DNA from 2 places in the Serpentinicella alkaliphila genome. Region 1 is predicted to be linked to the other one. Evidence: a T-box and tRNA genes for the amino acid it is inferred to sense, from the RefSeq annotation. Region 1 holds a T-box; the other holds one or more tRNA genes.

Region 1 (3,253 bases):
GCAAGTTGTTATGGTATATTTCACCAAAAGGGGTGATTATATGCCTAGGCAAAATAGGTTCCCCAGCAGCACAGGGATATATCATATAATGTTAAGAGGGAACAATAAAAATGATATTTTTTTGTGTGAGAATGATATGGTTAAGTTTTTAGAAATATTAAAGACAAAACGTGAAAATAAAGAGTATTCAATCTTTGCATACTGTTTAATGACTAATCATGTACATCTAGTATTAAAAGAAGACAACGACACTTTACCAGGAATTATGAAGAAGATAAATGTTAGCTATGCTATGTATTTTAATAAAAAATATGATAAGATTGGACACGTTTTTCAAGATAGATATAAAAGTATAAATGTAGAAAACGAAGGGTACTTAATTAGGCTGATAAGGTATGTACACAATAATCCAGTAGAAGCAGGCATAGTAAAAAAATCATGGCATTATAACTGGAGTAGTATGAAATCATATATAAATAAGGATTTTTCTTTAATAAATGGTGAGGAAATACTTAGCTTATTTTCTAATAATATTAATTATGCAATTAAACAATTGAAAACCTTTACAATCGATTTAGAGGATAGAGGAGATTTTTTGAACCTTTTGGATTCTCAAGCCAGAACTAAAGAAGGTAGAAATCTAGTTGAAAAATATTTAAATGAGCAACAAAAGAGATTTTGTGATATTCAAACTGATAAAGAAATAAGAAATAACTTAATAGAACTATTGAAAAATAAATATGGTTTATCTATTAGAAGAATTGCAGAAATATTAAACGTTAATAGGAATAAAGTACAAAGAGTTAAATAATTTGTAGATGAAAAAATATATTTTTATGTATAGAGTTGACATCATATGAATATTTTTATATATTTTAATGTATAATACAAACATTAATTAATAAATGAAATGAGCGAAGAAGGGAAGAGTAAGTTGGTCTAGTCGTTATAGAGAGCCGGATAAGGTGAAAGCCGGTACGATGTAACCCTCTGAACATGGCCCCTGAGCATTATGACTGAGGTTCGGCACTTAAGTCATAACGGTTTGCATCCGTTATGTTGCTAGGTTTAAATACCGATGGAGGCTATTATTTAATTAATAGCATACTAGGGTGGTACCGTGAGTTAACCTTCGCCCCTATTTTATAGGACGTGGGTTTTTTTGTATTTAAAAATAAACAAAAAGAGTCAAAAATAACCGTCCCTTTTGACTCAGAAGGAGGAATTATAGTGAAAAAAGGAAATTATTATGTTACAACACCAATATATTATCCAAGCGCTAAATTACATATCGGACATACGTATACGACTGTAGCAGCGGATGTGTTAGCTAAATTTAAAAGATTTACTGGATATGATGTTGTTTTTTTAACTGGAACTGATGAGCATGGTGAAAAGATACAAGAGGCAGCTTTGAAAAATGGAAAAAATCCTAAGGAGTATGTTGACGAAATAGTAGAAGACATTAAAAAGATATGGAACAGAATGGAAATATCTTATGATGTTTTTTATAGAACTATGGATGAAAAACATAAAAAAGGTGTTCAGAAAATTTTTCAAAAGCTTTATGACCAAGGGGATATTTATAAAAGTGAATATGAGGGATGGTATTGTACGCCTTGTGAATCTTTTTGGACTGAAACACAATTAAAAGAAGAAAAAGGCTGTCCGGATTGTGGAAGACCAGCCCATTTAGCAAAAGAAGAAGCATACTTTTTTAAATTATCTAAATATCAAGATAGGCTAATTAAATATTTTGAAGATCATCCGGAAATCTGTTTTCCTGAGTCTAGAAAAAATGAAATGATTAACAACTTCTTAAAGCCTGGATTAGAAGATTTATGTGTATCTAGAACAAGCTTTGATTGGGGTATTCCTGTACCATTTGACCCTAAGCATGTTATTTATGTGTGGTTTGATGCGGTAAGTAACTATATTACAGCATTAGGATATGGAAGTGACGATGATGAGCAATATAAAAAGTTTTGGCCAGCGGATGTGCATATAGTGGGAAAAGAAATTGTAAGATTCCATACTATTATATGGCCGGCTATGTTAATGGCCCTTGGGGAACCACTACCTAAAATGGTATATGGACACGGTTGGATTTTATTTGGTGCTGATAAAATGTCAAAATCGAAAGGCAATATAGTTTATCCAGAACCGCTTATAGAAAGATATGGAATAGATGCATTAAAATATTTCCTATTAAGAGAATTTACTTTCGGACAGGACGGTAACTTTACTAATAGAATATTCTTGTCCCGTTTTAATTCAGACTTAGCAAATGATTTAGGAAATCTTGTAAGCAGAACGATTGCAATGGTAGAGAAGTATAATGATGGAGTGGTTATTAAATCAAATATTTCTGAAAGCATAGATGAAGATCTTAAAAAAGTTGCAACAGAGGCTGCTGATAAAGTAGAATCGGCAATTAATAAGCTTCAGTTTCATGATGGCTTAGAAGAGATTTGGAAGGTAATAAGAAGAACAAATAAATATATTGATGAAACAGCACCATGGGTTTTAGCAAAGGAAGAGGCAAATAAGGGTAGATTAGATCAAGTGCTGTACAACTTAGTTGATACTATAAGAATTATTTCTATACTAATTAAACCATTTATGGAACATACTTCAGATAAGATATGGAAACAATTAAATCTTTCACTGGAGTCCATGAACTGGGAGGAGGCAAAAGTATTTGATAAAACTCCTTCTGAGCTTAAGGTTAATAAGGGTGAAATCCTATTCCAAAGGCTAGAAATAGATAAAGAAGTAGAAGCAATAGAAAAGGAAAATGAAGCATATATAAATGCAACAAATAAAGATGTACAAAAAGAGGAAGTACAAGAAGTTATAGAACCTAAAAAAGAAGAAATAACAATTGATGATTTTGCTAAAGTAGAATTAAGAACAGCGAAAATACTTAAGGCAGAAAAACATCCTAAGGCTGATAAGCTATATGTTCTTCAGCTGGAGGTAGGAAAAGAGCAAAGACAAGTGGTATCAGGTATAGCTAAACATTATACGCTAGAAGAGTTAGTTGGAAAAACAGTAATTTTAGTTGCTAACTTAAAGCCTGTAAAGCTAAGAGGTGTAGAGTCACAAGGTATGATATTAGCTGGAGCTGATGATGATAAACTATCTTTGGCAACTTTATATAGTGAATTGCCAACGGGTACATTAATAAGTTAGGAGAGATATTTTAATGTTATTTGATAGTCATGCACATTTAGATAGTAGAAAGTTTGAT
Region 2 (3,253 bases), 900 kb from region 1:
GGGAATCGGGTGAAGGGAACCATTGAACTACACCCTTCTTAGTCTATAAAAACGACCGAATTATATCTTATCATCTTTTAGCTTCAAAATCAACACTATTTATATATAAAAAAATTTGTAATTTGTACCAATAACATAAGCTTCCTATCTCCTAGCATTACATAATTTCATATATAATTAACTACCATAATAGTTAATAAAAAACACTAGCCTATGGCGTAAAAAAACTAGAAACATATGCTCCTAGTTAATCCTATTATTTTGGCGCGCCCAAGAGGAGTCGAACCCCTAGCCTTCTGATCCGTAGTCAGACGCTCTATCCGATTGAGCTATGGGCGCATATGGAGGCGGCACCCAGATTTGAACTGGGGAATAAAGGTTTTGCAGACCTCTGCCTTACCACTTGGCTATGCCGCCTTAAAAATGGTGATCCATCCGCGACTCGAACGCGGGACACCCTGATTAAAAGTCAGGTGCTCTACCGACTGAGCTAATGGATCATCTCTATGGCTGGGATACCAGGACTCGAACCTGGGAATGACGGAGTCAAAGTCCGTTGCCTTACCGACTTGGCTATATCCCAATGTTTTTATCTTGGGGTGGATGATGGGATTCGAACCCACGCATGCAGGAGCCACAATCCTGTGTCTTAACCGCTTGACTACATCCACCATGTCTATTTAGTCTATTTAAAAAAGACAAAGAAATGGAGCGGAAGACGGGACTCGAACCCGCGACCCTCGCCTTGGCAAGGCGATGCTCTACCACTGAGCCACTTCCGCTTAATTGGTGCGGGTGGAGGGACTTGAACCCCCACGGTCGCCCGCTAGATCCTAAGTCTAGTGCGTCTGCCAATTCCGCCACACCCGCATATATATAATTAAAATGGTGGAGGGAGAAGGATTCGAACCTTCGAAATCGTCGATAACAGATTTACAGTCTGCCCCCTTTGGCCACTCGGGAATCCCTCCATTTTTTATGGAGCTGGCAATAGGAATCGAACCTACAACCTGCTGATTACAAGTCAGCTGCTCTACCGTTGAGCCATGCCAGCATTAATATATTTACTAATTTAGTTTTAAAATGGCGATCCGGAAGGGGCTCGAACCCTCGACCTCCAGCGTGACAGGCTGGCATTCTAACCAACTGAACTACCGGACCACTTGTTTAAAATATGGTGGGCGCAACAGGACTTGAACCTGTGACCCCCTGCTTGTAAGGCAGGTGCTCTCCCAGCTGAGCTATGCGCCCATATTTGGTGACCCCTAGGGGAATCGAACCCCTGTTACCGCCGTGAAAGGGCGGTGTCTTGACCGCTTGACCAAGGGGCCCTACATTTGGTAGCGGCAACAGGAGTCGAACCTGTGACCTTTCGGGTATGAACCGAACGCTCTAGCCAGCTGAGCTATGCCGCCATATATATTTGGTTGCGGGGGCAGGACTTGAACCTACGACCTTCGGGTTATGAGCCCGACGAGCTGCCAACTGCTCCACCCCGCGATATTGCAATCACCTAAATCTCCGATTTAGTGTGAGTGTAATACTCAGCATAGCTGAGTTTCATATTTAAAACTGGTGCCGAGGACCGGAATCGAACCGGTACGATCTTGAAGGACCGCAGGATTTTAAGTCCTGTGCGTCTGCCAGTTCCGCCACCTCGGCATATAAATGGCTCCAAAGAGAGGGCTCGAACCTCCAACCTACCGGTTAACAGCCGGTTGCTCCACCATTGAGCTACTTTGGAACATCTAAACCGCAACGACCTACTCTCCCAGGCGGCTGCCCGCCAAGTACCATCGGCGCTGAAGGGCTTAACTTCTGTGTTCGGTATGGGAACAGGTGTGACCCCTTCGCTATTGTCACGATTTATTGAGAGTGTTCTCTCAAAACTACAAGTGAGATTTTAAAGCTTTCATCTTTTTTGGTCAAGCCCTCGACCTATTAGTATCGGTCAGCTTAATGCATTACTGCACTTACACCTCCGACCTATCTACCAGATAGTCTCTCTGGGGTCTTACCCCTTTCGGGTGGGAAATCTTATCTTGAGGGGGCTTCGTGCTTAGATGCCTTCAAAGACTTATCCCTTCCGTACTTAGCTACCCAGTGTGCTCCTGGCGGAACAACTGGTGCACCGGTACGTCCATCCCGGTCCTCTCGTACTAAGGACGGCTCCTCTCAAATTTCCTGCGCCCGCGACGGATAGGGACCGAACTGTCTCACGACGTTCTGAACCCACTCGCGTACCACTTTAATGGGCGAACGACCCAACCCTGGGGACCTACTTTGACCCCAGGATGTGATGAGCCGACATCGAGGTGCCAAACCTCCCCGTCGATGTGGACTCTTGGGGGAGATAAGCCTGTTATCCCCGGGGTAGCTTTTATCCGTTGAGCGATGGCCCTTCCACTCGTCACCGGATCACTAAGTCCGACTTTCGTCCTTGCTCGACCTGTTTGTCTCGCAATCAAGCTCCCTTCTGCCTTTACACTCTTCGCACGATTTCCGACCGTCTTGGGGGTAACCTTTGAGCGCCTCCGTTACTCTTTAGGAGGCGACCGCCCCAGTCAAACTGCCCACCTGACAGTGTCCCAAAACCAGATCATGGCTCATGGTTAGAACTTCAATAATACAAGAGTGGTATCCCAACGTCGACTCCTCCAAGACTGGCGTCCTAGTATCTTAGTCTCCCACCTATTCTGTACATGTAGTATCAAAATCCAATGTCAAGTTGCAGTAAAGCTCCACGGGGTCTTTCCGTCCTGTCGCGGGTAACCAGCATCTTCACTGGTATTACAATTTCACCGGGTGCATTGTTGAGACGAGCGTCCAAATCGTTACGCCTTTCGTGCGGGTCGGAACTTACCCGACAAGGAATTTCGCTACCTTAGGACCGTTATAGTTACGGCCGCCGTTTACTGGGGCTTAAGTTCTGTGCTTCGAGCTTAACCCTAACACTTCCCCTTAACCTTCCAGCACCGGGCAGGCGTCAGCCCCTATACGTCGTCTTTCGACTTAGCAGAGACCTATGTTTTTGCTAAACAGTCGCTTGGACCTATTCTCTGCGGCCGGGTTATGCTTACGGCGCGAAGCCTTCACACATCCCGGCACCCCTTCTCCCGAAGTTACGGGGTCATTTTGCCGAGTTCCTTAACAATGCTTCTCCCGTTCGTCTTAGGATTCTCTCCTCGCCTACCTGTGTCGGTTTGCGGTACGGGCACCTTAAATCTCGATAGAGGCTTTTCTCGACAGTTTG

Evidence for each region. The T-box of region 1 lies ahead of metG (methionine--tRNA ligase). A T-box ahead of a tRNA ligase gene usually reads a tRNA of that ligase, here a tRNA-Met.
Region 2: it has a tRNA-Met gene. The T-box ahead of metG (methionine--tRNA ligase) is inferred to sense a tRNA for this amino acid. The anticodon was not compared.

The regions. Positions count from the first base shown of each region.
Region 1 is NZ_CP058648.1:891,597-894,849, reverse strand. Features, by position in the region: gene HZR23_RS04395 (transposase) at 41-811, shown strand; T-box leader at 909-1,143, shown strand; gene metG (methionine--tRNA ligase) at 1,231-3,195, shown strand; gene HZR23_RS04385 (TatD family hydrolase) at 3,209-3,253, shown strand, end outside.
Region 2 is NZ_CP058648.1:3,244,783-3,248,035, forward strand. Features, by position in the region: tRNA gene HZR23_RS16555 (tRNA-Arg) at 263-339, opposite strand; tRNA gene HZR23_RS16560 (tRNA-Cys) at 343-417, opposite strand; tRNA gene HZR23_RS16565 (tRNA-Lys) at 425-500, opposite strand; tRNA gene HZR23_RS16570 (tRNA-Gln) at 508-583, opposite strand; tRNA gene HZR23_RS16575 (tRNA-His) at 596-671, opposite strand; tRNA gene HZR23_RS16580 (tRNA-Gly) at 708-782, opposite strand; tRNA gene HZR23_RS16585 (tRNA-Leu) at 788-870, opposite strand; tRNA gene HZR23_RS16590 (tRNA-Tyr) at 887-971, opposite strand; tRNA gene HZR23_RS16595 (tRNA-Thr) at 980-1,054, opposite strand; tRNA gene HZR23_RS16600 (tRNA-Asp) at 1,085-1,161, opposite strand; tRNA gene HZR23_RS16605 (tRNA-Val) at 1,176-1,251, opposite strand; tRNA gene HZR23_RS16610 (tRNA-Glu) at 1,257-1,331, opposite strand; tRNA gene HZR23_RS16615 (tRNA-Met) at 1,339-1,415, opposite strand; tRNA gene HZR23_RS16620 (tRNA-Met) at 1,425-1,500, opposite strand; tRNA gene HZR23_RS16625 (tRNA-Leu) at 1,574-1,662, opposite strand; tRNA gene HZR23_RS16630 (tRNA-Asn) at 1,670-1,744, opposite strand; rRNA gene rrf (5S ribosomal RNA) at 1,751-1,867, opposite strand; rRNA gene HZR23_RS16640 (23S ribosomal RNA) at 1,922-3,253, opposite strand, start outside.